One region of the Pseudobacillus badius genome, then DNA from elsewhere that is predicted to be linked to it. Evidence: riboswitches for the same ligand, from Rfam matches in the RefSeq annotation. Region 1 holds a riboswitch; each other region holds the start of a gene.
What was found. Region 1 has a riboswitch for S-adenosylmethionine ahead of B1A98_RS00945 (methionine biosynthesis PLP-dependent protein). Riboswitches for the same ligand answer to the same signal wherever they lie in the genome.
Positions count from the first base shown of each region.

Region 2: it holds a riboswitch for S-adenosylmethionine, as region 1 does, so the genes downstream of both, B1A98_RS17910 (2-hydroxy-3-keto-5-methylthiopentenyl-1-phosphate phosphatase) here and B1A98_RS00945 (methionine biosynthesis PLP-dependent protein) in region 1, are expected to answer to the same signal.
Region 3: it holds a riboswitch for S-adenosylmethionine, as region 1 does, so the genes downstream of both, B1A98_RS14120 (class I SAM-dependent methyltransferase) here and B1A98_RS00945 (methionine biosynthesis PLP-dependent protein) in region 1, are expected to answer to the same signal.
Region 4: it holds a riboswitch for S-adenosylmethionine, as region 1 does, so the genes downstream of both, B1A98_RS15830 (methionine ABC transporter ATP-binding protein) here and B1A98_RS00945 (methionine biosynthesis PLP-dependent protein) in region 1, are expected to answer to the same signal.

Region 1 is NZ_MWMM01000001.1:190,916-198,107, forward strand. Features, by position in the region: gene B1A98_RS00935 (ABC transporter permease) at 1-691, shown strand, start outside; gene B1A98_RS00940 (aliphatic sulfonate ABC transporter substrate-binding protein) at 718-1,719, shown strand; SAM riboswitch class I at 1,788-1,891, shown strand; gene B1A98_RS00945 (methionine biosynthesis PLP-dependent protein) at 1,958-3,064, shown strand; gene metC (cystathionine beta-lyase) at 3,070-4,239, shown strand; gene B1A98_RS00955 (GlsB/YeaQ/YmgE family stress response membrane protein) at 4,351-4,608, opposite strand; gene B1A98_RS00960 (aromatic acid exporter family protein) at 4,758-5,816, opposite strand; gene B1A98_RS00965 (NupC/NupG family nucleoside CNT transporter) at 5,959-7,176, opposite strand.
Region 2 is NZ_MWMM01000018.1:37,944-45,135, forward strand. Features, by position in the region: gene B1A98_RS17900 (2,3-diketo-5-methylthiopentyl-1-phosphate enolase) at 1-1,033, opposite strand, end outside; gene B1A98_RS17905 (1,2-dihydroxy-3-keto-5-methylthiopentene dioxygenase) at 1,124-1,636, opposite strand; gene B1A98_RS17910 (2-hydroxy-3-keto-5-methylthiopentenyl-1-phosphate phosphatase) at 1,675-2,340, opposite strand; SAM riboswitch class I at 2,443-2,547, opposite strand; gene B1A98_RS17915 (molybdopterin oxidoreductase family protein) at 2,761-4,866, shown strand; gene B1A98_RS17920 (YeeE/YedE family protein) at 5,120-6,301, shown strand; gene B1A98_RS17925 (NAD(P)H-hydrate dehydratase) at 6,361-7,192, opposite strand, start outside.
Region 3 is NZ_MWMM01000009.1:28,019-35,210, forward strand. Features, by position in the region: gene B1A98_RS14100 (DNA topoisomerase III) at 1-891, shown strand, start outside; gene metA (homoserine O-acetyltransferase MetA) at 1,035-1,943, shown strand; gene B1A98_RS14110 (carbon-nitrogen family hydrolase) at 2,028-2,813, opposite strand; gene B1A98_RS14115 (pyridoxal phosphate-dependent aminotransferase) at 2,910-4,106, shown strand; SAM riboswitch class I at 4,201-4,307, shown strand; gene B1A98_RS14120 (class I SAM-dependent methyltransferase) at 4,387-4,926, shown strand; gene B1A98_RS14125 (AAC(3) family N-acetyltransferase) at 4,895-5,716, opposite strand; gene pabB (aminodeoxychorismate synthase, component I) at 5,873-7,192, shown strand, end outside.
Region 4 is NZ_MWMM01000012.1:57,816-65,007, reverse strand. Features, by position in the region: gene B1A98_RS15840 (MetQ/NlpA family ABC transporter substrate-binding protein) at 206-1,054, opposite strand; gene B1A98_RS15835 (methionine ABC transporter permease) at 1,075-1,743, opposite strand; gene B1A98_RS15830 (methionine ABC transporter ATP-binding protein) at 1,736-2,761, opposite strand; SAM riboswitch class I at 2,846-2,961, opposite strand; gene B1A98_RS15825 (hypothetical protein) at 3,047-3,388, opposite strand; gene B1A98_RS15820 (thioredoxin family protein) at 3,588-3,890, opposite strand; gene B1A98_RS15815 (toprim domain-containing protein) at 3,892-4,242, opposite strand; gene gcvH (glycine cleavage system protein GcvH) at 4,358-4,741, opposite strand; gene B1A98_RS15805 (arsenate reductase family protein) at 4,826-5,182, opposite strand; gene B1A98_RS15800 (acyl-CoA dehydrogenase family protein) at 5,395-7,182, opposite strand.

The DNA of each region.
Region 1 (7,192 bases):
GGCCGGCGGCTGGACCCCGGATGTCATGCCAAAGCCGACAGATGTTTGGCAGGCGCTTGTTCGCGGGTTTGCCGATAGAACATTAATTTTTGATTTAGCAGCCAGCTTCCAGCGCTTGTTTATCGGCTTGCTGATTTCTTTGGCGCTCGGCGTGGGCCTGGGCATTTTGCTGGCGAAATCAAAAACAGCTGATGAAACGCTGGGCTCGCTTATATTGGCGCTTCAAAGCGTACCAAGCATTGTCTGGCTGCCGCTTGCTATTATGTGGTTTGGCTTGAATGAAAAATCGGTTATTTTTATTGTTGTTCTCGGAGGCACGCTCGTTATGACTATTAATATGCGGATGGGCATTAAAAGTGTGGCTCCTCTTTATATTCGGGCAGCGCAAACAATGGGCTCGCGGGGAATCGATTTATTTGTCAGGGTTATTTTTCCGGCGGCTATTCCTTATGCTGTGACAGGTGTGCGGCTGGCTTGGGCATTTGCCTGGCGCGCGCTGATGGCCGCTGAGATTTTAAGTACAGGACCGGGACTCGGCTATACATTGAAGTATGCCTCTGATTTTGGAGATATGAGTCTGGTGATCGCTGTCATGATTTTAATTGGCATCATCGGCAGCATCGTCGATTATGCATTTTTCCAAAGAGTGGAGAAGAATGTGATGCGCCGCTGGGGATTGGAAACGAATTAATACTTTAGGCGAGTGAGGGAGAAATGATGAAAAAGAAGCTTGGCTACTTTAGCTTGATGATGCTGTTGTTAGCTGGTGTGTTATCCGGCTGCAATGCTGCAGAAGAAGGAAAAAGCGGAGAGAAAAAGAAAGTTGTGATCGGTTATTTTCCAAACCTTGACCATGTACCGGCTATGATTGCCAGGGAAAAGGGCTATTACGAGGAAGCGCTCGGCAAGGAAGTCAATGTGGAATATAAATCATTCCCGGATGGCGGGGCTTTTATGGTGGCGCTGAAAACAGGCGATGTTCAAGCAGGGCTCGTGGGACCCGGTCCAGTGATGAATAACTTTACGAACGGAGCCGATGTTAAAATTGTTGCTGGCAGCTCTTCAGGGGGCACTACCATCGTTGCCCGCAAAGGAAGCGGCATTCATTCAGTCAAAGACTTTGCCGGCAAAACATTTATTACGCCGGGAGTCGGCTGCACGCACGACGTTCAGATGGAAACATTTATCAAGGACTTCGGCATTGAATCGAATCGCATCGGCGGCACGCTGAAGCATACAACAGGCAAGCCGGCCCAATATGCAGGATTGTTTGAATCTGGAAGAGTTGATATAGCGGCTGTTCCTGAACCTTGGGGGACGCTGCTCGTGAAAGAAGCAGGGGCTAAAGTCATCGTGGACAGCAATGAAATTTCCTTCGGCAAAACGTTGCCTAATTCCGTGCTGGCCACAAGCGGCAAACTAATAAAGGAAGACCCGGAGCTTGTACAAGAAATTGTAGATGCCCACCAGAAAGCGATCAAGTTTATTAATGAACATCCGGAAGAGGCGAAAAAGCTGACAATAGCAGCAATTAAAAGGGATACAAAGCAGGATTTAGCGAAGGACGTAGTGGACAATGCTTGGCAAAGAATCACGTATACAGCTGATGTTAATGAGAAAGTAGTTCAGGAATTTGCCAATTCTTCTTACGACTTAAAGTTTTTAAAGGAGCAGCCTGATTTTTCAGCACTGATCGATCAACAGTTTGCTCAAAAATAAATAATTAGAAAAACCCTTGCCATTTCGATCATTTTACTGTACATTTAAAAAAATCAAAATTTTATAAGTTCTTATCAAGAGAAGCGGAGGGACTGGCCCGAAGATGCTTCAGCAACCGGCTATATAAAGTCAAGGTGCTAATTCCAGCGGGAGTGATCCCGGAAGATGAGAGGAAGATCATGAAAAGCCTTCTTCTTTAAGAAGGCTTTTTATTTTTTTATATAAAGGAGAGAGGGAAATGTCGCATACACACATCGAAACATTGCTGGCGCAAATTGGAAATAGAAGTGAATCCGTAACAGGAACGGTGAACGTCCCTGTTTACTTTTCTACCGCTTATCGTCATGAAGGCATCGGCCGTTCTACTGGTTATGATTATATTCGTACAGGAAACCCGACGCGCCAAACCCTGGAAAAAGCCATTGCTGATTTGGAAGGCGGGGATGCGGGTTTTGCTTTTTCCTCTGGGATGGCTGCCATTCAAACACTTTTGGCGCTCTCAGAACCCGGAGAGGAGTGGATTGTTTCCGCTGATTTATATGGCGGCACGTACCGCCTGTTTGAAAGAGGCTGGAGAAAGTTCGGATTGTCGTTCCTTTACGACAGCTTTCAAGATATAAACGAAACAAAAAAGAAAATCACAGATAAAACGAAGGTTCTCTTCTTAGAAACGCCGACGAATCCGCTCATGCAGGAGGCAGATCTCGAGGCTGCGGCTAACTTAGCCAAAGAACATGATTTGCTGCTGATTGTCGATAACACGTTCTATACTCCTTTTTTGCAGCGCCCGCTCACTCAGGGAGCCGATATTGTCATTCATAGCGCAACCAAATATTTGGGAGGGCATAATGACGTCCTGGCTGGCTTGATTGCTGTGAAAGGAGAGAGGCTCGCGCTTGCTGTAGCGGAAATGCAAAATGCGGCTGGCGCGGTATTGGCTCCTCTCGATTCCTGGCTTCTTATGCGGGGCATGAAAACGCTAAGTTTGCGCATGAGACAGCATGAAGAAAATGCGAAGCAAATTTCAGAGTTTCTGCGATGTTGTCCTGAAGTAACCGATGTTTTATATCCAGGGCGAGGAGGAATGCTGTCGTTTCGGCTGGCGTCGGAAACATGGGTCAATAGCTTCTTGGCGAATTTGCGCCTGATTTCGTTCGCTGAAAGCCTTGGAGGAGTGGAGAGCTTTATTACCTATCCGGCAACACAGACCCATATGGATGTGCCTGAAGAGGTTCGTGTTCAAAACGGCGTGTGCAATCGGCTGCTCCGCTTTTCGGTTGGAATTGAGCATCCGGCAGATTTAATAGCAGATTTAACGCAAGCTTTTAAGAAAATGAAGGGGTGAGAATGATGAGCAGTGAATATTCTTTTCAAACCAAATTGTTGCACAACCGCCATAAATTCGATGAGGCAACCGGGGCAGTCAGCGTGCCGATTCAACATGCTTCAACGTTTCATCAGAAAGACTTTGATCAATTTGGCAGCTATGATTACAGCCGTTCCGGAAATCCGACGAGGGAAGCGCTGGAGACAGCTATTGCTGAATTAGAGGGCGGCGTGCGCGGGTTCGCTTTTTCCTCAGGGATGGCAGCTATTTCGACCGCCTTTCTTTTGCTTTCTAAGGGAGATCATATCCTGATAACGGAAGATGTCTATGGCGGCACCTATCGTATGGTGACAAGTGTTTTGAATCGCTTCGGCATAGACTATACATTTGTTGATATGACTAATCTCCATGAAGTTGCTTTAAATATAAAAGAGAACACGAAGCTGATTTATATGGAGACACCTTCTAACCCGCTGCTGAAGGTGATTGATATAAGGGGAATTGTTAAGCTGGCTAGAGCAAACGGCTGTTTAACATTCGTGGATAATACATTTTTGACGCCTGCCTTGCAGCGTCCGCTTGAGCTGGGGGTTGATCTTGTTCTCCATAGCGCTACGAAGTTTTTATCGGGCCATAGCGATGTTCTTGCCGGTCTGGCTGTGACGAAAGACAAGGAACTTGGAGAGCGGCTGTACGCTTTGCAGAATTCATTCGGAGCTGTGCTTGGTGTCCAAGATGCTTGGCTTGTGCTGCGCGGGTTAAAAACTCTCCATGTCCGCCTGGAGCAGTCCTCGAAATCGGCTCAAGCGCTAGCTGAGTTTTTGCAGAAGCATGAGCTAGTAGAAAAAGTATATTATCCTGGGTTATCTGATCATGAGGGGCACGTCGTTCATTCTTATCAGGCCACGGGTCCGGGAGCAGTGCTTTCTTTTGAATTAAACAGTGAAGAAGCCGTGCAGAGATTTGTGAATCAAGTGGAAATTCCGGTGTTTGCTGTCAGTTTAGGCGCAGTAGAGTCGATTTTGTCCTATCCGGCAAAAATGTCTCATGCAGCAATGCCTCGGGAAGAAAGATATAAAAGAGGAATTACGGACGGCTTGTTGAGATTATCTGTCGGATTAGAAGCCGCTGAAGATTTAATAGCTGATTTTGAACAAGCTTTGCAAGCGGCAAAACCGCGAGTCTCTTTGTAAAAGAAAATCGGAAAGCGCCCCTGCAGTAGGGACATACAAAGTAAGGCTGCTGTTCAAACAAAATTAAAGGGAGTTCGGAATGGTTTTATTCCGAACTCCCTTTGTTAATCATTAAGCACGGCTGCGATTCATGCTCTTCATAATAAAGCTAACAATAAATACGAGGATGATTGAACCAATTAACGCAGGCACAATCGCGATACCGCCGAGGTCAGGACCCCAGTCTCCGAAAAGTGCGCCGCCTACCCAAGCACCAATAATACCAGCAATGATGTTACCGATAATACCGCCTGGAATGTCCTTTCCTAAAATAAGTCCGGCTAACCAACCGATAATTCCTCCAACAATTAAAAACATTATAAAGCCCATTGTTTGTTTCCTCCTTGCTTTTTTAGTATTCCGTGCTTGCTTTATTTATTCCCGGATTCATTCATATAAAACATAAAAAGTCAATTTAAAAATGAAAAAAATCTTCTTTTTTTGGTTTATTGTTTCATAAATGGGGAAGAAAGGCGATTTTATTTTCGGTAATCATACAAAGGAGGAGAAGATTGTTTTTGCAGAAAAGTAGAATGCGACTGCAGTTCTTCTGCTAATTCGAAAATGGCTAACACTTCATACAAAAAAGAGATCTCAATGGAAAACAGTCTGTTCATTTCGCCGGATTCTGAGCCTGCTTCAGCTTTTGCGTACCAAAATTCCTCCATAATCGGCTGCATAGATTGATGGAGCGGCTGCTTCAACTCCTTATTTGGATTTTCAATAAAGGCGGCTAAGGAAAGAATCGATTGCCAAATCCGGTCTTTCTGGCCGCTGTTCCAAAAGAGCGGTTCAGGCTCGAGGATCATTAAGTTGCCAATATGAAAATGAATTTGCCGCAAGGTCTCCAGCTTTTTAACATAAAAGTGGACTTTGCGCCTGTCTTCTGCTGTAAAACGATGATAACGCCATTCTTCCCGCTGAAAACGGCAAAGTGTTTCTGTTTTTGTAAATAAGTGTTGATCTGATTGATAAGCCAACTTAAAGCCTGCAGCACTTTTTTCTTTTAAAAGCGCCCCCGCCGAATCTGTAAAAAGCCGGGCGGTTTTCTCATGGAGCGTTCCGACTCTTTTGGCGATCTCCTGTGAATAATCCGGCGGCATAATGAATAAATTCACAAGGGTGGAAACAATGAGGCCAATGCTTGTTGTTCCAAGCCGTGTAAAGAATGCCTGCGCAAAATGAGCCTCGGTTACTTCAATCATCGCTATCGCAGAAAGTGTAGCAACGAGCAAGCCATCATCAAGCTTCAGCTTTGAGCACGTAAAAATTGTCAGCATGGCTGCCAGAGTAAAAGTCAAGGGACTGTGCCCGAACAAATAGGTAAACAGCATGGCATAACCAGCACCAATAATAGAAGCGGGAAAACGGACCAGCCCTTTTTGAATGGACGCGGCAGCTGTTGGCTCGATTGTTACGATCGCCGTAATTACCGCAAAAACAGGCGGCCAGCCGAGTGCCTGGCACACGAGAGCGGTGACGCAAACAGCCGTCCCTGTTTTAATAATCCGGCTGCCGGGAAGTCGAAAAATATGCATAAAAATCACCTAAGACTATTCATTTTATTGTACACCCGAGTATACCATATCAGAGAAAGGAGATTGGAGGGAAAAAAGGCTGGTTATATGTGCGGAAAAGGAGTGTTATAAAAAAAGCTGCCCGTCAACGGACAGCTTTCTTTTAGATTAACATGCCGGCGATAGCTGCACTTAGCAGTGAAGCAAGCGCACCGGCCACGACAGATTTTACGCCGAGACGGGCGATATCAGAACGCCGGGCAGGCGCAAGGTTTCCTAGGCCGCCGAGAAGAATAGCGAGCGAAGAAATATTGGCAAAGCCGCATAAAGCGAAGCTGAGTACAGCGACTGTTTTGTCAGACAAATTCGCAATTTCCGGAGCGAAGTTGGAATAAGCGACAAACTCATTGACAACAATTTTCTGGCCGATATAATTTCCCGCTTGGATCGCTTCTTCCCATGGAACGCCAATGGCAAAAGCCAATGGCGAGAATAAATAGCCCAGAATTAACTCAAGCGATAGCTGATTTGCTCCAAATAAGCTGCCGACCCATCCGAGAATGCCGTTTAGCATCGCTACGATGGCGATGAATGCAAGCAGCATGGCGCCGATATTTAAAGCGAGCTGCAGCCCAACGCTGGCGCCGCGGGCGGCGGCATCGATAACGTTCACAGAATCTGAATCAGCCTCCATTTTGAATTCAGCCGGCTCTGGTTCTGCACTTGTCTCTGGAATGAATAATTTAGCCATGACAAGCCCCGCGGGTGCCGCCATAAAGCTGGCTGCCAGCAAATATTCGAGCGGCACGCCAAGAAGCGAGTAGCCGACAAGCACGGACCCGGCTACAGAGGCAAGCCCGCCCGTCATTACGGCAAACAATTCAGATTCGGTCAGCTTATTAATGTAAGGGCGGATGACAAGCGGCGCTTCTGTCTGGCCGACGAAAATATTTGCTGCTGCCGACATGGATTCAGCTTTCCGGGTGCCAAGTATTTTAGAAAGGGCCCCGCCGATGATTTTAATGAAAAACTGCATGATATTTAAATAATACAGTACCGATATTAAAGCGGAAAAGAAGATGACGACAGGCAATACATTTAAAGCAAACACAAAAGTAATGTTCGATTCTTTCGTATACAGCCCGCCAAACAAAAAGTCAATTCCAGCTCTTGAATAGTCAATAATGGCGTTCACAAGCAGGGTAAAGTTCTGCATTTGCTCTTTTCCCCAGTCCCATTTGAGCACGATAAATGCAAACAGCAGCTGAATGGCTAAACCGCCGAGAATAGTCCGCCAATTTATTTTTTTTCTGTCGCTCGAAAAGATAAAACCAATTCCGAGAACAACGAGAATACCAAAAAATCCCCAAAGATAATTCATTCTTTTCACCTCTTCG
Region 2 (7,192 bases), on a different contig from region 1:
CTCCTGCGTTGATCACCAAACTTTCGCTGCCAAAATCCTTCAACAGCTGCGGCACCATTCCTGGATGAATCCCTGCTGAAGGCACAGAAAAGGCTTGCTGAAAATAACTTTCTTCTGTTAGTGCGCGGCCAATCGCCAAGGCATCCGCAGATGGGATAGCTACATTGCCATATGGGCTTGGAAACAGCGAAAAGTCCCCGCCTGTCATGCGTGTCAGTTTTCCCACTAGCAACGAATAAGAATAGCCGCCCGGCTGTCCAGCCAGTACACCCGATAAAGCCGAATGGGCCATAATCGGCAAGCGAATATTGTCATTCTCGCGCAGCGCTTGCAGCGTATCCAAGCCATAGGCGTGAACGTTGAATAATAAAGCATTCGCGCCAAGCTCTTGCGCCCGTTCGGCCTTCGCATGCAGCTCGTTTGATCTCCCAGATACATTCACTGCATATAAAGCCTTTTGCCCTGTATGTTCATAATGGCGTCTAATAATATCTTTGGCCGCGATGATTCTCTTCTCAAAAGGTGTCAGCTCGTTTTCAAAAAGAATTTCGTCATCCTTGATTAAATCAATGCCCCCTGCCAGCAAATCCTCCAACTGAGCAGAGAAAAAGGACAAATCCCTTCCTATCACACCCTTAAAAATAGCCATCAGCAACGGACGGTCATAAAGGCTCAACTGCTCCCTCACACCTTCCACGCCAAAGCGCGGACCGGGAAATTGCCGAAGCAGTTCCTCATCAAAGGTTAAATCAATCAGCTCATGACCTTCGAAAAAAGAAAGCTTCCCATAAACGGTCGTTAAGATTGCCGGAAGATCCGCAGAAAAATTGGCGGATGGATAATGGATTTTTACCGTATCCTTCTTTTCACCCTTTTCTACCGATACAACCTCTCCTTTATTTTTCTGCAGCTGCTGCCGCTCAAGATGCGGGATATCTGTCCAGGAACCGACGGTGAGGCCCAAAGCATATTGCTCCGCTCTCTTTTCCTGATCGGGATGTGCCGGAAACAGATAAGTCGCTGTTACTCCCATAAAATGTCCTCCTCTGCCATTTGGTCAATCTCCATCTGCCTTTCGCCTATTTGCACAGACTGCCGTTAAAGCTGGACGGGCACTGCTCTTTTAGTAAACCGGCACCCAGCCCTCTTCAGTGACAAAAATCCGGACAGCAACCACTTTGCGGTCATCAGACAATGTAAAATAATGACGGACGCTTTCTGGAACCGAAATAAGATCCCCAGGGTTGAGGTGTACCTCAAAAAACCGGCCGTCCTTGCCTTGAATAACGAAGACGCCATGGCCGCTTGCAATAAAGCGCACTTCATCATCTGTATGGTGATGCTCACGCTGGAAGTTTGTTAATAGCTCTTCTAGATTAGGCGTGTGATCGGCTAATGAAATCACATCCCATGCTTGATAGCCTCGCCTCTCAGCAATATCTTTAATTTCCGCTTCAAAAGCGGTTAAAATTTCCTTTTTTTCCTCATCACTTAACACATACTTCTCTTGTAAGTGAACAGGAAGTTTTGAAATGTCCCAATGCTCATAAATAACGTCCTGCTGCTGCAAAAATGAAACGACCTCTTCCTGGTTATCAATGATTTCATTAGTTTCTTGGATTTTAATTGTTGTCATGACGAACCTCCTTCGATTATTGGCAATATTCGGAATTGTTATCTTATATTCTGCTTCAGTTTTTCCAAACGATCGATACAATCATAAAACGTATCAAACGGCTGAAAAGGGATCGACAGTTCTGTGCACTTTTCAGATAAATAATCTCTGGCCATTACCGAATCGGCTATTTTTGCTGCTTGCAAATCGGTAACGGAATCACCGATTACAACCGTATGCTCTCCCTGGCTGGCGGTACGGCGGATAAGGGCTGGTTTACAGCAGCCGCAGTTTTGGCTCGGGCATGCTTGATCGCAGCCATGCGGCCAAAGAATGCGAATATGTTCTCCGCTGAAATCCGCTTCGTTGCAATATACTCCCGCAATGGAGTGAAAAGGTTCAAGCAACGGCTTCACAAAAAAGTCAATGCCGCCGCTGACAATATAAAGAGGAATCTCTTGCTTTTCTGTGTAGCGCACAAACTCTCCGAATCCCTCTCTCACTTCCGCTGTTTCTAAAACAAAATCAACCATTTCCTGGCGGAGAGAAGAAGGCAGGAGAGCAAACATATTTCCAACGCCTTCCTGAATGCTGACCGATTGGGAAAGCACCCCTTCTTTCCACTTCTCCCACTCGGGCGGAGCAAACTTCTTCATAATGCTAATGATATTGTCTTTCTTCGTCACTGTACCATCAAAGTCGCAAAAGATGACGGGCTTTCTCAAGGTGGCATCACTTCTTTCTTTTTACTATATAGCTGGAGCTTTCTGCTAGAGAGAAAATAAAAAACCTCTTCACAAATAAGAAGAGGTTTTCGAAAAAACAACTTCTTATCTTTCAGCATTGCTGCTGTGAGAATTAGCACCGTGCTTACATGTAAGTCGGTTGCCGGGCTTCATAGGGCTCATCCCTCCACCTGCTCTTGATAAGAGTTTATTCACTATTTTCAGATTCATATAAATTTACTAGGATTATGACACGCCCTGCGGAAAGTGTCAATAGTTTTTTCTTTATCCATTATTTGGAAACTACTGAAAGCCAGACGGTTAGCGAGCAGAAGATAGAAATATTTTCCGAACGTTCTTACTATTTATTTGCTATGATAAAAGCGGTGAAGCAATTTTTGTGAGGAGAGGATGCTGAACATGCAATCATATATTAATATCCAAAATGGAACAGTGCCTTCAGTTTGTTCACTTGACTGTCCGGATCAGTGCGGGCTGCTTGTACACAAAAAAGACGGGAAAATTGTTCAGATCGAAGGCGATCCTGACCACCCCGTAACGCAAGGAAGCATTTGCAACAAGGTGAGAAATATGAGCGAACGCTTATATGACCATAAAAGAATCAAAACACCGTTAAAGCGAATCGGCCAAAAAGGCGAAGGAGCATTCGCTCCGATCAGCTGGGACGAAGCGATCGAAACTATTTCCTCCCGCTGGAAAAAACTAATGGCAGAGGAAGGGGCCGAATCCATCCTCCCGTACAGCTTTTATGGGAACATGGGAAAGCTGAGCGCGGAAGGAATGGACCGGCGCTTTTTTCATCGCCTCGGGGCCAGCCGGCTTGATCAAACCATTTGTTCTGTTGCCGGCTCAGTCGGCTTCAGCTATACGATGGGCGGAAGCTTTGGGACAGACCCTGAAGAAATGTCGGAAACCAAGCTATTTATCCTCTGGGGCATCAATGCTGTCAGCACAAATATGCATCAAATGATGATTGCTCAAAAAGCACGGAAAAACGGAGCAAAAATCGTTGTCATTGATGTTCACAAAAACCAGACTGGACGAATGGCCGATTGGTTTATCCCCATTCTTCCCGGCACAGATGGCGCTCTTGCTCTTGGTGTTATGCACATTCTCTATAAAGAAAAGCTTGTCGATCAGTCATTTCTGAAAGAATATACAGTCGGCTTCAAGGAGCTGGAAGAGCAGGTGGAAGCTTACGAGCCTCAGAGCGTTTCTGCTTTAACCGGTGTCCCTGTTGAAGACATATACAAGCTGGCTCGTTTGTATGGAACAGCCTCCCCTTCCATGATCCGCATCGGAAACGGCCTGCAGCACCACGACAATGGCGGGATGATTGTCCGCACCATCGCTTGCTTGCCCGCCTTGACAGGCCAATGGCGAAAAAAAGGCGGCGGCGCCCTTAAATCTAATTCCGGTTATTTAGCTTATAACACGAGGGCTCTGCAGCGGCCGGAGCTGTTGGCGCAGCCGACAAGGATCATCAACATGAATCATCTAGGAAAGGCCTTGCTTGAGCTGGAGCCGCCCATCCGTTCATTGTTTGTCTATAATACGAATCCTGCTGTTGTAGCGCCGGATTCTAATAAAGTGAGAGCGGGCTTAGCACGGGAAGATTTATTTACAGTTGTACATGATCTGTTCTTAACCGAAACAGCCCGGTTTGCCGATATTGTTCTTCCGGCTACCTCCGCCTTTGAAAATACAGATTTATATACATCTTATTGGCATAACTATCTCCAGCTCCAAGAGCCTGTCATTCCGCCTTACGGAGAAAGTAAATCGAATCCTGATGTCTTCCGTCTGCTGGCGCAGGCTATGGGCTTTGAAGAACAAGCATTGAAAGATACAGATGAGCAATTAATCGAACAAGCTATCAATCATAAAGACAATCCCCACTTCCCTGTCATCACATACGAAGAGCTTACAAACAAGCGCTTTGTCAAGGCGACCAATACACGTGTACCGCTTAACAGCTTAAAAACGCCGAGCGGCAAAATTGAGCTGTATTCCGAAAAAATGAAAATAGATGGTCATCCAGCGCTGCCGACGCACATGCCATTAGCAGAAGAGAAGGATTTCCCATTCCTGTTTGTGCCCGGACCGAACCATAACTTTTTAAACTCTACATTTTCTCATAACGAGAAACATAGAAAGCTCGAAAAAGCACCGAAGCTATTTATCAATCACGAAGATGCCGGCCGTTTAGGCGTCGAAAACGGCACTACAGTCCGCCTCTGGAATCATCGCGGAGAGTGTCAATTAACCGCTGTCGTAGGCGACCATGTTCTTCCGGGCGTAGTGGTGAGCCAAGGGCTTTGGTCAGATGAGCCGGGCGAAAAACGTCTGGTCAATTCCCTCACTCCTGACCGGCTAGCGGATATGGGAGGCGGAGCTGTATTTTTCTCTGGACGTGTGCAAGTGGAAGCAATAAAGCAAGTAATCGATGATAAAGAGACTGGCAGAACGGTCCGCAGGAAAAATGCACAGCTGCCGACCATTTGAGATCGCTGGCTTTCCAGCGGTCTTTTTTTATGCCTTATTTAACCGGAATACTCTTTTGCAGATATCAGGCTCTGGCCAGCTTCCTCTCTTTCTTGCACATAGCGCTTTATTTTTTCATCAAAAAGAGGTATGATAAATAATAATACCAACTATTTTAATAGGATAAGAGGTGTTTTAATTGCCGCAAACAACTTTATCAACACCGGCGAGCCGAGGTTATCGTTCTACAACGGTTGTTACCCGGCTGAATCCAATGCAAAAGCCACAGGCTGCTGCCGGGATTATTATAGCTATTCTTCTTTTTGCCGCTATTGTTCAAACGGCTAATTGGACTCAAGGCGTTTTATTCACCATTGGGCTTGCCTTAGGAGTGACGCTGCTGTATGCCCGGTTCGGCTTTACCTCTGCCTTCCGCCGGCTAATGTCTGTCGGCAACGTTCAAGGACTGCAGGCACACATGATTATGTTAGCTATGGCTTCGGCGTTATTTGCGCTTATACTGGGTACAGGCTTCAGCTTCACGGGTGTCACTCCCGCCGGCTATGTCTCTCCAGTAGGCACAAGCTTGATTTTTGGTTCATTTATCTTCGGAATTGGAATGCAGCTTGGTAATGGCTGTGCTTCAGGAACGTTATATCAGGTAGGCGGCGGGGCATCTTCAATGGTTTTAACGCTTCTTGCTTTTATTGCCGGATCTGTTCTTGGCGCTTACCACTTTACATTCTGGATGGAAGAGACGCCATCTCTTCCGCCGATTTCTTTAGCTGAATCAACAGGGCTTGGCTACTTCGGCGCGCTCATTGTTCAATTGATTCTTTTTGCCGCAATTTATTGGATAACCGTGCAAATTGCCAGGAAGAAAAACCCGCCAATGATGAAACCCCTGCCGACTACTGCCGGCTGGAAGAAAGTATTCCGGGGCTCTTGGCCGTTAATCACCGCCGCTGTTGTGCTGGCCTTGTTAAACGCATTAACATTAACTGTTAGAGGAAATCCGTGGGGCATTACTTCCGCCTTTGCTCTTTGGGGCGGGAAAGCGCTTATGGCTATGGGTATAGACGTATCAAGCTGGGGCTTTTTCTCGGGTGCTAACGGGGAGGCTCTTACACAAACTGTTTTGGCAGATTCTACAAGTGTCATGAACTTTGGAATTATTTTAGGGGCTTTTATTTCTGCGGCGTTTCAGGGGACATTCAAGCCGAAAAAAATTCAGCCGAAAGTGGCAGCAGCTGCTATTATTGGCGGGCTATTAATGGGCTATGGCGCCCGTCTCTCTTTCGGTTGTAATATCGGAGCCTATTTCGGCGGAATCGCCTCCTTCAGCCTTCACGGCTGGGTATGGATGGTTATGGCTATGCTGGGTACTTACGCAGCTTTATTTATCCGCCCTCTCTTCGGGTTGAAAAACCCGAAATCCTCCGATACATTTTGTTAAGCAAAAGAAAGGTGTTCCGAAATTTCACTTTGGGACACCTTTCTTCATTTCTGCTGTTTTCACTTTTCCATCTCCTGCAGAAGATGGCACACCCCCGCGATAATATCAAAAGGCATAACACCATAATGAGATAAGAAGGCAGCCCTCTCCTCGCCCGCTCTGGCATGCAAATAACTGGCCGCAATAAGGGCAGCGACCGGCTGGGCTCCTTGGGCTAGAAAAGAAGCAATCATTCCTGTCAGCACATCGCCGCTTCCGCCTTTTCCAAGCGAACTATTGCCATGCGGATTGACATACACTTCTCCGCTTGGTGTAGCCACCACTGAGCGGTGCCCTTTCAGCAATACATAAATCTGATGCTCTTTAGCAAAATCTCTAGAGATCGTCAATCGGTCTTCCTCTACCTCTTGCACCGTTTTCTTCAGTAAAGCAGCCATTTCTCCGGGATGAGGCGTCAAAATAACCTCTCCCTCATATTGGTGCAACATTTCCAGTTCGTCTTTAATCAAATATAACGCATCCGCATCCATGACAACCGGCTGGCCGTGCAAGGAATCCAGAAGGCCTTTCATCCATTTATCGCCGCCGGCAAATCGGCTCATTCCAGGACCGACGGCCACGCTGTCAAATTTATGAAGACTCGGAGCTAATTCGCTGACTGCTTGCTCAGAAAAGCGTCCCTCTTTTTCTGTCAATGGCAAAAACAACACTTCCGGATGCTGGGCCGTAATCAGCGGGTAAATACTCTCCGGCACAGCCATGGTAACCAGACCTGCTCCGCTATGCAGAGCGGATTTCGCTGAAAAAATGGGAGCGCCTACATACTGGCGGGACCCTCCGGCTACAAGAACATGTCCAAATGTGCCCTTATGGCCATGCGGCGGACGTGCC
Region 3 (7,192 bases), on a different contig from region 1:
GTCATTACTTCTCTTGGCTGGAAAGAAGTGTACGGGAAAGAGGAAGACGATGAAGCTTCCCTGCCTCCTGTTAAACAAGGAGCAGAGCTTGAAGTAACGGCGTTAACGCCTACCCGGGGAGAAACGAGCCCGCCGGCCCGTTTTAACGAAGGAACCCTTTTGTCAGCAATGGAAAACCCGGCAAAGTACATGGAAGAGGAAAACAAACAGCTCAAACAAACGCTCAGCCAGACAGGCGGACTGGGAACAGTGGCGACCCGGGCAGATATTATCGAAAAGCTGTTTAATACCTTTTTGATTGAGAAGAAAGGCAAAGATATCATTCTTACCTCCAAAGGCAAGCAATTGCTCGAGCTGGTGCCAAGCGAATTAAAGTCGCCTGCTTTAACAGGAGAGTGGGAGCAAAAGCTTGAGGCCATTGCGAAGGGCAAACTGAAGCCGCAAGCTTTTATGAAAGAAATTGGCAGTTATGCCAAAGCAGTAACCAATGAAATTAAAAACAGCGACAGAAAGTTCAAACATGATAATATAACAGGCAGCCAATGTCCGGATTGCGGGAAATTATTGCTGGAAGTGAACGGAAAAAAAGGGAAGATGCTTGTATGCCAGGACCGAGAGTGCGGCTACCGCAAAAATGTAGCAAAATTGACGAATGCCCGCTGTCCAAACTGCCATAAAAAACTTGAGCTTCGCGGGGAAGGGGAAGGACAGATCTTTGTCTGCAAATGCGGATACAGAGAAAAAATGTCGGCCTTCCAGAAGCGGCGGAAGCAACAGTCCGGAAATAAAGCGACAAAGCAAGATGTAAATCAATATTTGAAAAAGCAATCGAAGGATGAACCGATTAATACCGCTTTAGCTGATGCACTGGCTAAATTAAAATTGAAATAATCTATCTGCCTGCAAAGAAAAGCTCTTTTGCAGGCTTTTTTTGCGCGGGTACAGCCCGAGGAGAAAAAACAGTTCTTGTATTTTACAAGAGGGGCTGTCTATAATAGTTTATTGAAAATTCAAAACCAAAAGGGGGTAGAAAGATGCCGATTAATATACCGCAGCAATTGCCGGCACGTGAGATTCTGGAGAAAGAGAATATTTTCGTGATGGACGTGGATCGGGCACGCCGCCAGGATATCCGTCCGTTAAATATTTTAATTCTGAACCTAATGCCGGAAAAAGAGAAAACAGAAGCCCAGCTTCTGCGGCTGCTCGGCAACACACCACTTCAAGTAAACGTATCTTTTTTGTATACAGCTACATATGAATCAAGGAATGTCAGCAAATCCCACTTGCAGCAATTTTATACAACATTCGAGGAAGTCAAGGGCAGGCGCATTGACGGCATGATTATTACTGGAGCGCCTATCGAATTGATGGAATTTGAAGAAGTCAGTTACTGGGAAGAATTAACAGAGATAATGGATTGGGCCAAGACAAATGTTACTTCTCTTCTCCACATTTGCTGGGGGGCCCAAGCAGCGCTTTATCATTATTTCGGTATCGGCAAATTTGAATTGCCCAAGAAATGTTCCGGTGTGTTCAGTCATACAGTGAATGAACCTACGGTGAAGCTGATGCGCGGATTTGATGATCTTTTCTATGCGCCCCATTCTCGCTACACAGATGTTGAGATAGAAAAGATTAAAGACCATAACGATTTGCAGCTTTTAGCTTACTCCGAGGAAGCAGGCGCATTTATTATCATGTCAAAAGATGAGCGCCATATTATGATTACTGGACATCTGGAGTACGAGGCGCATACACTTTCCGAAGAATATGCACGGGATTTAGCGAAGGGGCTCGATATCGACATGCCAAAAAACTATTTCCCGGACAATAATCCGACAAAAAAGCCAATAAACAAGTGGCGTTCGCATGCCCACTTATTGTTTTCCAACTGGCTAAACTATTATGTTTACCAGGAAACACCGTATGAGTGGGATTAAACAGGAGAGTAACCGTCCTTGTTATTCAGGCAGTTCGGCTGCCGTTAGATGAAAACCCGGGAAATTTCCCGGGTTTCTTCCTGTTCACTCATAAAATGCCGGGCGGCGGTCTTCGAAGATGGGGATGCGTTTTCTTATCTCCGCTACTTGCGAAAGATCCATTTCAGCTATGAGCATTTCCTCTTCTTCTCCTGCTTCGGCAACCACTTCTCCCCATGGATCAACGATAATGGAATGGCCGGCGAATTTATTTTTAGGGTCTTCACCGCTGCGGTTGCAGCCTACAACATAGCTTTGGTTCTCTATGGCTCTGGCAATCAGCAATGTCCGCCAATGGTCCTTGCGGGCAAGCGGCCATTCAGCAGGGATAAATAAGACGTTCGCCCCTGCCAGTACGTGTTTTCTTAGCCATTCAGGAAAGCGGATGTCATAGCAAATAAAAGCGGCCATCTGTTCGTTTTCAAGCATAAATAAGCCGTCATCTTTTCCCGCTTTTAAAAACTTCTCTTCTTCCATTAACCGGAACAGGTGCAGTTTGCTGTATTTTTTCAGCAGTTCTCCCTCTTTATTAATAACAATTAGTGTATTTTCCACACCCTCTTGTGTTTCATTGGCTACGGAGCCGCCAATTAAGTGCATGCGATGTTTTTTAGCTTGTGCCGATAAGAATTGCACTGTCTTGGCTGCTTCCTTATCCGCGATCTCATCAAGCCTCGTTAAATCATAGCCAGTTGTCCACAGTTCAGGCAGCACCGCCAGCTGGCAGCCTTGATCAGATGCTTTTTGCAGCCATTTTTCTGCTCGCTTGTAATTTTCCTCTGGATCGCCAAAGGCGATATCCATTTGGATAACTGCAGTTTTTAATTTCATTTCAACCCCACTTTCCTTTCCGAAAATTCTTACTTTACTTTCTCTCCCTTTCGTTATACCATTATTAACTATAATTTGAAAGCGAGGGCTGCGTGAATGAAGACTTTTGAAACAGCTAATCGGCTTCAGGCCTTGCCGGAGCAATTCTTCGCTAAATTGGGCCAACAGATTAAGGAGGCCTCTGACAAGGGACAGGACATAATCAATTTGGCACAGGGGAGTCCTGACCAGCCAGCATTCTCCCATATCAAGGAGGCATTGAAGGCAGCAGCTGACAATCCCGCTAATGACAAATATCCGCCTTTCCAAGGCTTTAGCCATGTGAAAAAGGCTTGTGCTGATTTTTATAAAAGGGAGTATGGCGTTGAAGCAGACCCGGAAAAAGAAATAGCCCTTATTATCGGCGGCAAAGCTGGATTAGTCGAGTTGCCGCAATGCTTGCTGAATCCGGGGGATATAGCGCTCGTGCCCGACCCGGGATATCCCGACTATTGGTCCGGCATCGCTCTTGCCGGCGCTGATATGCACATGCTGCCGCTTGAAGCAGAAAACGGTTTTTTGCCTCGCTATGAAAAGATTCCAAAAGAGGTAGCTGAAAAAGCAAAGCTCCTGTTTATCAATTATCCAAATAACCCGACAGGAGCAATGGCAGATTCCGCTTTTTTTGAAAAGACGATTCAATTTGCTGATGAACACGGGATTTGTATTGTTCATGACTTTGCTTACGGAGCTATTGGGTTCGATGGGAAAAGACCGATTAGTTATCTTCAAGCCAATGGGGCGAAGGAGCACGGCATTGAAATTTATACTATGTCAAAGACATATAATATGGCAGGCTGGAGAATCGGATTTGCAGTTGGCAATCCGAGCGTGATTGCTGCCTTGGAGTTAATGCAGGAACATTTGCATTGCAGTTTGTACGGGGGCATTCAAGAAGCAGCCGCAGCTGCTTTGCTTGGTCCGCAGGAGCAGGTGCATCAGCAGCAGGCGATGTATGAGGCGCGCCGCAACTTGCTCATCAGCCGTTTACAAGAAATTGGCTGGGAAGTCACCGCACCGGAGGGCTCTTTTTTTGCCTGGCTGAAAGTGCCGAAAGGGTATACATCTCAGCAGTTTAGCGAGCTGCTTCTCGAAAAGGCAGGCGTAGCTTTTGCACCGGGAATTGGTTTTGGCGAGCGCGGCGAGGGGTATGTCCGTGCCGGCCTGGTCGCATCTGAAGAACAAATACAAGAAGCTGTTCGCCGTATTGCCCAGCTGAATATTTTTAAAAAGCAGGTTGACAGCCGAGTGTAATCGTGCAATAATTCGAATGAACTGAAAAATGAATTTATTTAAAGTGCCAACTAGTTGGCTTAACAATAGCTGAATGAATTAAATAACAATGAATATCTTATCAAGAGCAGGTGGAGGGACAAGCCCAATGAAGCCCGGCAACCGACCCCCGTATATGGGGGCACGGTGCTAATTCTTGCAGCGAAAGCTGGCAGATAAGAGAGCGGATTATTTGAAAACCTCTTCTTATCTGAAGAGGTTTTTCTTTTGTTTGGATTATTAAAAAAAGGAGGAACGACATATGGCGGTAACAGATCGAAAAGGAGTAGCGAGTGACCAAGTGTTAGGATGGACGATTTCATCCGGCAGTTTTCTGCAAACAGCAAATATCAAGCAGGAGGAGAATGTATTATGGATTGGAGACTCTTTGCCTCCCGCTATCATACATGCGAATAAAGCCAGGATTGTTATGGCTTCTTCCGCTGTTTTCAACTCTGTGAAATCCGGATTTGATGTGGCAGCCTCCCAGTTGGGCATCCATTTCTTAGAGAATGGAGAAGAATGGCTGCGACAGAGCTTTCATTTGTTGAATCCGGGCGGTCGCCTGGTGATTGATTTGGCTGAGCCTTCTGCACTGCAGCAATCGGCGGACGCAAAGTATATAGGCAGCCTGCCAGATTATTGGGATCTTTTGCGGGAAATTGGTTTTGAAGCCATCTTTGTTCAGCAGATCGCCGTTCATTCTTTTTTAGAGGCGATAGAGCAAGGATGGGCGGAGCTGGAAGAAGAGGCTCCCTTTCCAGCAGCAGTTAATCGCTTTGTTGCTTTGAAAGGCTGTTGAAGTAACGGGCGGTGAAATCAACAAGCGGACGAATAGGAATCAGCTTGCAAGCAGACTGGGCGAGAGAGCCTGTCGCAACCGGGATTTCTTGTTCGAAGGCTTGGCCGATTTCATTAAACCGCTCGGATGTTTCTTCAAGCTCCCAATAAACTCGCCAGACCCGTTCTCCGTTTTCCATCATTGCTGAGCCTTGCTTAAAAGCTTTGCGGCCATCGTTTGCCCGGTATTCACCAAGGTGCATAGCGGTACATGAGCTGTAGTCCGTGCCGATAAATAAAGCGGCCGCATCAAGCTCATATAATCGGGCAAGCGGTGACTGTTCTCCAAAGGCAAAGTCCACTGAATGATGGTCAGTGATGAAAGAAGCATGCTTTCCCCATGCTGTAAACGAACAAGAGGGGTGGCCGCTTCGCTTGACATCAGGAAACGTCCGAAAGGCTTCAGCGATCCGTCCCATCCCTAACGTAGAGGTGATATCCGGCAAATAGGCAGGCATGAAGTAACGAATACTCGGCCACCACTCTTCTGGTACCGGCGGATTTTTCCAGTATTTTGGATCTGTGTTATCGCTGGTTTGTGCCGGCATGACAATGGTTCCGCTGCTGGAAACGGATTCCATAAGTGCTTGGATCACAGTGTTTTCGCCGCCAGCCACCCAGCCGATGGAACGCAGAGAAGAATGCACGATAAGAACATCTCCTTGTCTCACTCCAAGGGACTGAAGGTCTTTCATTAAGGTCTCTGCTGTGATTGCTGATTGAGCCTTCTGGATTGAAGTATGGTCTTCCATTGTTTCCCGCCGCCTTTTTTACTCGTTTTCTTCTATTATAAAAGATAGAGGCCGCGAACAGAAAAGCAACGGCAAAAAAATGCTGTTTCGATGCTTTTTTCTTTCCGGCTTGTCTAGTATGATGAAAAAGACTAAGACAAAAAAGGATGAAAACGAGTGAATGAACGACAAATATGTTACCGAACGCTTCCTTACACTAAGGAAAAGTTTTTCTATCAATATAAATCTCTGACTAAAAGTGAAGCCCATCATGTGTTTCTTGAAAGCGGAAGAGGAGGGCGTTACAGCATAGCCGGGTTATCGCCGTCAGCGGTTGTGCTGTCTGACGAGGAAGGCATTCAAATTCAGACGGCAGACAGTGAAGAAAAGCGCAAGGGAGCGCCGCTTGCTGAATTGGAGAGTTGGATGAAAGAATTCCAACTTCCTAAGCAAGAAGGGCTTCCTGATTTTCAAGGCGGGGCGATCGGCTATATCAGCTATGATTATGCCCGTTATATTGAAAAGCTGCCGGATTGTGCGGAGGAGGACCTTAGACTGCCAGTTCTCTATTTTCAAGTTTTTGATGAATGGGCTGTCTTTGATCACCAAACAAGCACTCTTTGGCTGCTCGTTATTGGCGGGGAGAAAGCAGCAGAACAGAAGCTGCAGCAAGCGGAAGAGAAGTGGACCGCTGTATTCCATGAAGAAGCCGAGGGAGCCGCAGATCCTGCTGCCGATGAGTTAAAGGTATCTTTTTCGGAAGAAGAGTTCCAAGCGGCAGTTGAAAAAACAAAACAATATATTGCTGAGGGAGATGTTTTCCAGGTTAATTTATCTGTCCGTCAGTCCAAGCCGCTTTCTGTTCCGGCGCTGGCTGTTTATGAGGAATTAAGAAGGCTGAATCCCTCTCCGTATATGGCTTATATTCATACCCCTGAATTTCAAATCGTATCCGGCTCCCCGGAGCTGCTGGTAAAGAAATCAGGAACCGAGTTAAGCACACGGCCAATTGCCGGCACCCGTTCACGCGGAAAAGACGATGCAGACGATTTACGCCTGGCTTCAGAATTGATTGAGAATGAAAAAGAACGTGCTGAACATGTTATGCTCGTTGATTTGGAACGAAATGATTTAGGCCGGGTAAGTGAATACGGCTCTGTTGAAGTAGATGAATTTATGGTGATTGAAAAATATTCCCATGTCCAGCACATCGTTTCCAATGTGCGCGGCACACTTGCTGCCGGGAAAACCAATGCTGATGTGATTCATGCCGTTTTTCCGGGAGGAACGATTACTGGGGCGCCAAAAGTCCGGACGATGGAAATTATTGAGGAGCTGGAACCAGTAAGGCGCGGCCTGTACACCGGGTCCATTGGATGGATCGGCTTTAATGAAGATATGGAGCTGAATATTGTCATTCGGACAATGATTGTTGAAAACGGCATGTGTCATGTCCAGGCAGGGGCGGGAATCGTTATCGATTCCGACCCAAAGAGC
Region 4 (7,192 bases), on a different contig from region 1:
TTTGAAGGGAAGAAAACCCTTAAGAAGATCTCGCTCTTTCGTTTCTTCCTCCTTCATATGTACAAATGAGCAAAGCTACTATCAACGTTATGGATTAACAGAGCCGGTCCTCTTTAATATGCGGCAAGCAAAAACGCTTTATTCAAACAAAGGAGCAGACAACAACAAACCTGCAAGGGATGCCCTTGCAGGTTCTTTTCACTTCTTATTTATTAACCGGTACGATCGCGCCGTTCCACTCTTTTAAAATAAAGTCCTGAATTTCTTTAGAGTGCAGCACTTCGATCAGCGCCTTGATTTTTTCGCTGTTTTCATCCTCCTTGCGAACAGCCACAACGTTCACATAAGGGGACTCTTTATCTTCGATAGCTATCGAATCTTTTAGAGGATTTAATCCGTTATCGATCGCATAGTTGGAGTTAATCAGTACAGCATCGCCTTCTCCGTTGTTGTAAGCTTGCGGAAGGAGAGCTGGCTCGTAGTTATACTCAAACTTTAAATCTTTTTTGTTTTCCTCAATATCATCCAGCGTTGATTCTTCTTTCTTCACGCCTTCTTTCAGCTTAATAAGCCCTTCTTTTTCAAGCATAGTCAAAATACGTCCATGATCTGCTACAGAGCTGCTCATTAAAATCTTTGCGCCTTTTGGAAGGTCGTTAAGGCTTTTATATTTTTTAGAGTAAACACCGATCGGTTCAATATGAACGCCGCCGGCATTTACAAAGTCATAGCCATTCTCTTTCTTTTGCCCTTCAAGATAAGGGATGTGCTGGAAATAGTTTGCATCCAGATCTCCTTCTTCTAAAGACTTGTTTGGAAGCACGTAATCCTGAAATGTTTCAATTTTGAGGTCATAGCCTTTTTTCTCAAGCAACGGCTTAGCTTCTTCCAAAATGACTGCATGCGGAACATTGGATGCGCCAATGACGATTTCCTTATCATCCTTGCCGCCGTCTTTTCCTGCTTTCTCGTCTTTCTTATCATCTGAGCCGCCGCAGGCAGCAAGTGCAAATACTGCCAATGCAGTTAACAAAGCAAGTAACCATTTTTTCATTGTATTCCCCTCCTGAATATTTATCTCTTATCTAGTCTGTTGGTAATCAAGTCACCAATCATCTGAATCACAAACACGATAATTAAAATGACAACTGTTGCAACTAACATGACATCACTACGGCTCCGCTGGAATCCATCCAGGTAAGCGAGGTTTCCAAGACCGCCGGCGCCGATCACACCTGCCATCGCCGTATAGCCTACGAGAGCAATGGCGGTTACAGTAATTCCGGAAACAAGAGCCGGCATCGATTCCGGGAGCAGCACTTTGAAAATGATCGTACTTGTTTTTGCCCCCATCGCCCGTGCCGCTTCAATGACGCCTTTATCAATTTCCCGCAGACCAATTTCTACCATTCGTGCATAGAAGGGGGCTGCGCCAATAATAAGGGCGGGGAGCGCAGCATTCTCACCAATCATTGTACCGATCAGTGCTTTTGTAAATGGGATTAATAAAATGATTAGTATAATAAAAGGAATCGAACGGAAAATATTGACGAAAGCAGAGACAATACTATACATCGCTTTATTTTCCCAAATATTCCCTTTAGCTGTTAAAAATAACAGCAAACCGAGCAGTATACCCAGGATAAAAGTCGCCAATACAGATACGCCTGTCATATAAAGCGTTTCGTTGGTCGCTTCCCATATCTTTTCCCAATCTACGTTAGGGAACCATTGTTCAAGCATGGCTGATCACCTCCGAGCTGACTTCTTGCTTGTCGAGATAAGCCACCGCTTTCGCCAGTTCCTCCTGCTCGCCCGTCAAATGAACGAACAGCGAACCATACGCTCCGTTTTGCGTTTGAGAGACTTTCCCTTGTACGATATTTACCGCAATATTGAATTGGCGGATTAAATTTGTAATGACCGGCTGCTCTGCGTTTTCGCCGATAAATGTAAGCTTAACCACTTTGCCTTCAGGAAACTGTTCCAGCAAGTGGGCAATCGTTTCTTTGGATTCCTCCAATTCTGTTACTTGCTGAACAAACCGCTTGGTAATTGGCTGCTCCGGCGATTTAAACACGCTCAGCACCGGTCCAAGCTCGACAACGCGTCCAGCTTCCATGACAGCGACCCGGTGGCAAATCTTCCGGATCACATGCATTTCATGAGTGATGAGCACAATTGTCAGGCCGAGGCGCTTATTAATGTCCACAAGCAGATCTAAGATAGCATCTGTTGTTTGTGGATCAAGCGCTGATGTCGCTTCATCGCATAAAAGCACTTTCGGATCATTGGCGAGCGCCCTGGCAATACCGACGCGCTGCTTTTGTCCGCCGCTCAACTGTGAAGGATAGGAATCTCCCCTTCCTTCAAGACCAACTAGCTTAATCAGCTCCTCTACCTTCTTCAGCCGCTCCTCTTTGGCTACACCGGCAATCTCCAATGGAAAAGCAATATTGTCCCGCACGGTTCTGGACCAGAGAAGGTTGAAGTGCTGGAAGATCATCCCGATTTCCTGACGGGCTTGACGCAATTCTCTCCCCTTGATTTTTGACATTTCCCTGCCGGCTACCACAACCGAACCGGAAGATGGCGTTTCTAAGCCGTTGAACATGCGGATCAATGTACTCTTTCCGGCTCCGCTGTAACCGATGATGCCAAAAATCTCTCCTTTATCTATCGTTAAATCAATATCATCTACTGCCGTCACTTTTCCATTTTTTGTGGAAAAGACTTTCTTCACGTTTTCTATTGAAATCATTCGGCGGTTTTCCTCCATTCCACCCAGAAAATAAAAAGCCTTTCTGCAAAATGAGCAGAAAGGCGTAATTTAACAGGTTCCTTTCTCTCATCTCCCAAAGCACGGGGCTTTGTGTGAATTGGCACCTTTTCAACAAGCAATTTGCTGCTGACGGTTGCCGGGCTTCATCGGGCACATCCCTCCACCTCTCTTGATAAGAGCAGTATGCAGTATATTCTTCTTAGTGGAATTGATTTTATCATTATTCCTCGAAAATTGTCAATGACTCTTTCTAAAAATGTTTTTTCATGCACTGTCAGATGTTTCATAATAAGGACGGCACAACCAGAGCAAGGATTCAAACCACAGTTTCACCTGGTAAAAACCTGATACTTCCACCGCTCCCATGGCTTCATACAAGCGCAGCTGCCCTTGGCCTTCTAAAAGGGGCTCCACTCTTCCTGTCAGCTTTAAATGCCAATGATCTGTGCTTTCCTTTGAAAATTCCATCCCTTGATGACTGATCACCAGCAGCCAGCTTTCCTCTTCTCCTGTTAACAGGACACGCACCGGTTCGAGCGGGAGCAATGGCCAGATATGCGTTCTTCCCTGGCAAGCTGCCTGTACAGACGCTAACTTTTCTTTCATTTTTATTTCCCCCTCTGCTCTCTTTCACTTTAACTATAACTTCCAAGCAAAGGGGAAATTTCCTTTATTAATTGCTCGACAAAGTGCGCGCTGTCCAGCGCATGTTTTGACAAAATGAATGCGAAGCAAACGAAAGCATCAGCGTACTGGATGCACAGGGCTGTCCTAAAAAAAGCCGTTCCCATCAAGGAAACGGCTTTCAAGTATATTGATTCAGCTTTTCATATATATAAGGTACAGATTGGAAAGCATAAATTTTTTCCATCAGTTGTCCTTCTTGAAAAATCAGCAGGCAGGGCACGCTTTCCACACCATAGCGAATAGCAAACTCTTCATGATAATTTACATCCAGTCGAGCCCATGCAAAATGGCGGGCAATCTTCTCTGCAACCTCTACCATTTTCCCTGCGAGCTGGCAAGTTCCGCATAGCGGAGTGTATGCATAAACAGCTGCTAAACGGTTTGATTCGATCATGCCGCTGATCTCTTGTTCCTTCTGCATGTTATCCATCCTTTTGCAAAAACTCTCCGTGTACATCAATATTGGCGCCAAGCAGCACAGAAGCCAGATGACGGTAGGGAGCGGTAGCAACTTCTTTATAGACGCGGTCAATATATAAATGGCGGGCTTCAGGCAACTCGCGAATAAATTGCCGGCGCAGCTTTTCCCCTGCCTGATCGGCATCCACAAGGATGTAGACATCATGTCCTTCCAGGATATCAATCAGCTCATCCATCCGGCTTAATCCGATTGTGCCATTGGTACAAATGATTTCTACAGGTTCTCTCACAATCTCCTGTACTTTCTTCCGGTCTGAAGCCCCTTCCACAATAATTGTTTTTTCTGTACGCATACATATCCCTCCACCGTCTGAATATCTTGCCTTACAGTTCGACCTGTCTTTGTTGGGCACTTTAAAAAATGGCAAAAGAACACTTCCTGAGCTGGAAGTGTTCTTTGATCACTAATTAATCTTCCTGTGTCATTTCGTCATACTGCTCAGCGGTCATTAAGTTGTCCAGTTGAGCAGAATCAGATAATTCGACAACGACCATCCATGCTTTCTCATATGGTGATTCGTTCACGAATTCAGGATTATCGTCAAGCTCCTCGTTGACTTCAACCACTTTTCCGCTGACAGGAGCATATAGCTCAGAAACCGTTTTAACAGACTCTACGCTGCCAAATGGCTCATCAGCTTTGATTTCGTCTCCTACAGATGGAAGCTCAACAAACACGATATCCCCCAGCTCGGATTGCGCAAAATGCGTAATTCCAATACGGACTTTATCTCCTTCTGTTTTTACCCATTCATGTTCTTCTGAATAACGCAATTCTTTCGGTGTGCTCATGCAAATCCCTCCATTACCTGATCTCAATTAAAACTTTACTTATTATAAAGGCATAAAGCAAGAAAAACAGGCTTTATGCACCCTTTACAACCACTGCTTTTCAAATTCATCTTCTTTAAAGCCGACTGTTACATTTTCGCCATTTGTCGTTAGCGGCCGCTTAATAAGCATGCCGTCAGAAGCGAGCAGTTCCAGCAGCTCTTCATCGGAAGCGGTGCCTATCTTATCTTTCAATCCAAGCTCGCGATATTTTTTGCCGCTCGTATTGAAAAACTTTTTTAATTCCAGCCCGCTTTTTTGATACAGTTCTCTTAATTCTTCCTTAGAAGGCGGTTGTTCCACAATATGTATTTCTTGAAAAGCAACATTATGTTCTTCGAGCCATTTCTTCGCATTGCGGCACGTTCCGCACTTCGGATACCAGTAAAACGTTAATGACATTCTTTCATCAGCCTCCTCTTGTGCACAGCATCAGGCTTAAGACTATTTTCGCTATCTTTCTCGAATCTCCTGCCTCGCTAATTAAAATATAACTCCTTTTTATATAAAAGACAAAGCAAGTGCATAATGAAAGTTTGCTTTCCAGTCACCCCGCCGGAAGCAAGCACTAAAAACGCCCTGAAATATGACTTTTCAGGGCGCAGCTTCTTCCATCAAACGATATACTTTTCCGCTGCAATTAAACGGTCTGCTGCCTCACGCTTTTTCGCGATGACATTTATCGGAGTGTATCTCGTTAACTTACGGAGCACCGACATCATCATACGCAATGTGTCGCCTTCTTCAACCGCGATCAGCGTCTCTTTTGCGTCAGCTTCTATTTGATTGAATGCTTCCTGGCAGAAAATTTGCGTATACAGCAATTTTTGCTTCGCTTTTTCCTCTCCCGCTTTGGCTATCGCTTTTTCTGTTCGCAGTACGACAGACTCCATCGCATAAATGTTGTTGACGATGTCAGCGATATTGGCTAACACTTCTTGCTCTTTCTCAAGTGCTTTCCCATATTTTTGAACGGCCAAGCCAGCGGCGAGCAATCCTATTTTCTTGGCATTCTTCACTAGATACTTTTCCTGCTCAAGCGCCTCCGTGCCAACTTCCTCCGGCATCAGCATCATCACTTCGCTTTGCAGTTCCTTTGCTTTTTCAAACAGCGGCAATTCGCCTTTGAATGCCTTGCGGACATAGGTGCCCGGCACAAGCAGGCGGTTAATTTCATTCGTCCCTTCAAAAATACGGTTGATGCGGGAATCACGATACATTCTGGCAATTTCATATTCTTCCATGAACCCGTAGCCTCCATGAATTTGGACACCTTCGTCAACTACATAATCAAGCACTTCAGATCCAAAGAATTTGCCAAGTGAGCATTCGATTGCATATTCAGCGATAGAAGCTGCCACCGCCAATCCGTCCTTTTGTTCTTCTGCTGAAAGCTGGCTCATCCGATCCTCGAAATAACCAACTGTGCGGTAAATGGCACTTTCACTCGCATAAATTTTAGAAGCCATGTTGGCAAATTTCTCTTTCATAAGATTAAAAGAAGAAATCGGCGTTTTAAACTGCTGGCGCCCGTTTGCATACTTTAAGGAAATGTCCAGCGCCCGCTTGGAGCTTCCAACCGCGCCAACCCCTAATTTATAGCGGCCGATATTTAAAATGTTAAAGGCAATTACATGGCCTCTTCCAGCTTCACCAAGCAAGTTTTCTTTCGGCACTTCTGCATCTTGTAAGATAAGCGTGCGCGTGGACGAGCTTTTAATTCCCATTTTATCTTCTTCTGCTCCAGTGGACACACCCGGAAACTCCTTTTCTACGATAAAAGCAGAGAATTTGTCACCATCGATTTTCGCGTACACAACGAATACATCAGCAAACGCCGAGTTTGTAATCCACTGCTTTTCTCCATTTAATAGATAATGAGTACCGGCAGCATTTAATTTTGCTGTTGTTTTCGCTCCCAATGCATCCGAACCGGACCCTGGCTCCGTTAAGGCGTAGGCAGCAATTTTTTCTCCTGTCGCTAAAAACGGCAAATACTTTTGCTTTTGTTCTTCATTCCCAAACAAGACGATCGGCAAGGAGCCGATTCCTACGTGCGCTCCATGAGTAATAGAAAAGCCGCCGGCAATTGACATCTTTTCCGCAATTAGCGCAGAGCTGACTTTATCAAGGTTCAGTCCGCCATACTCTTCCGGTACATCCGCACTGAGCAGTCCAAGCTCTCCCGCTTCTTGAAGCAGTTTTACTGAACGGTCAAACTCATGCTTCTCCAAATAAGGGACTTGCGGCATCACACTGTTATGAACATACTCTTCTGTTGTTTTGGCGATCATTTTTTGCTCATCAGAAAAGTCTTCCGGTGTAAACACCTGGTCGCATGTTAGATCCTCAATCAGAAATGCTCCGCCTTTAACCGCTTGTTTTTCTGTTTGGTTTGCCATATAAGATTCC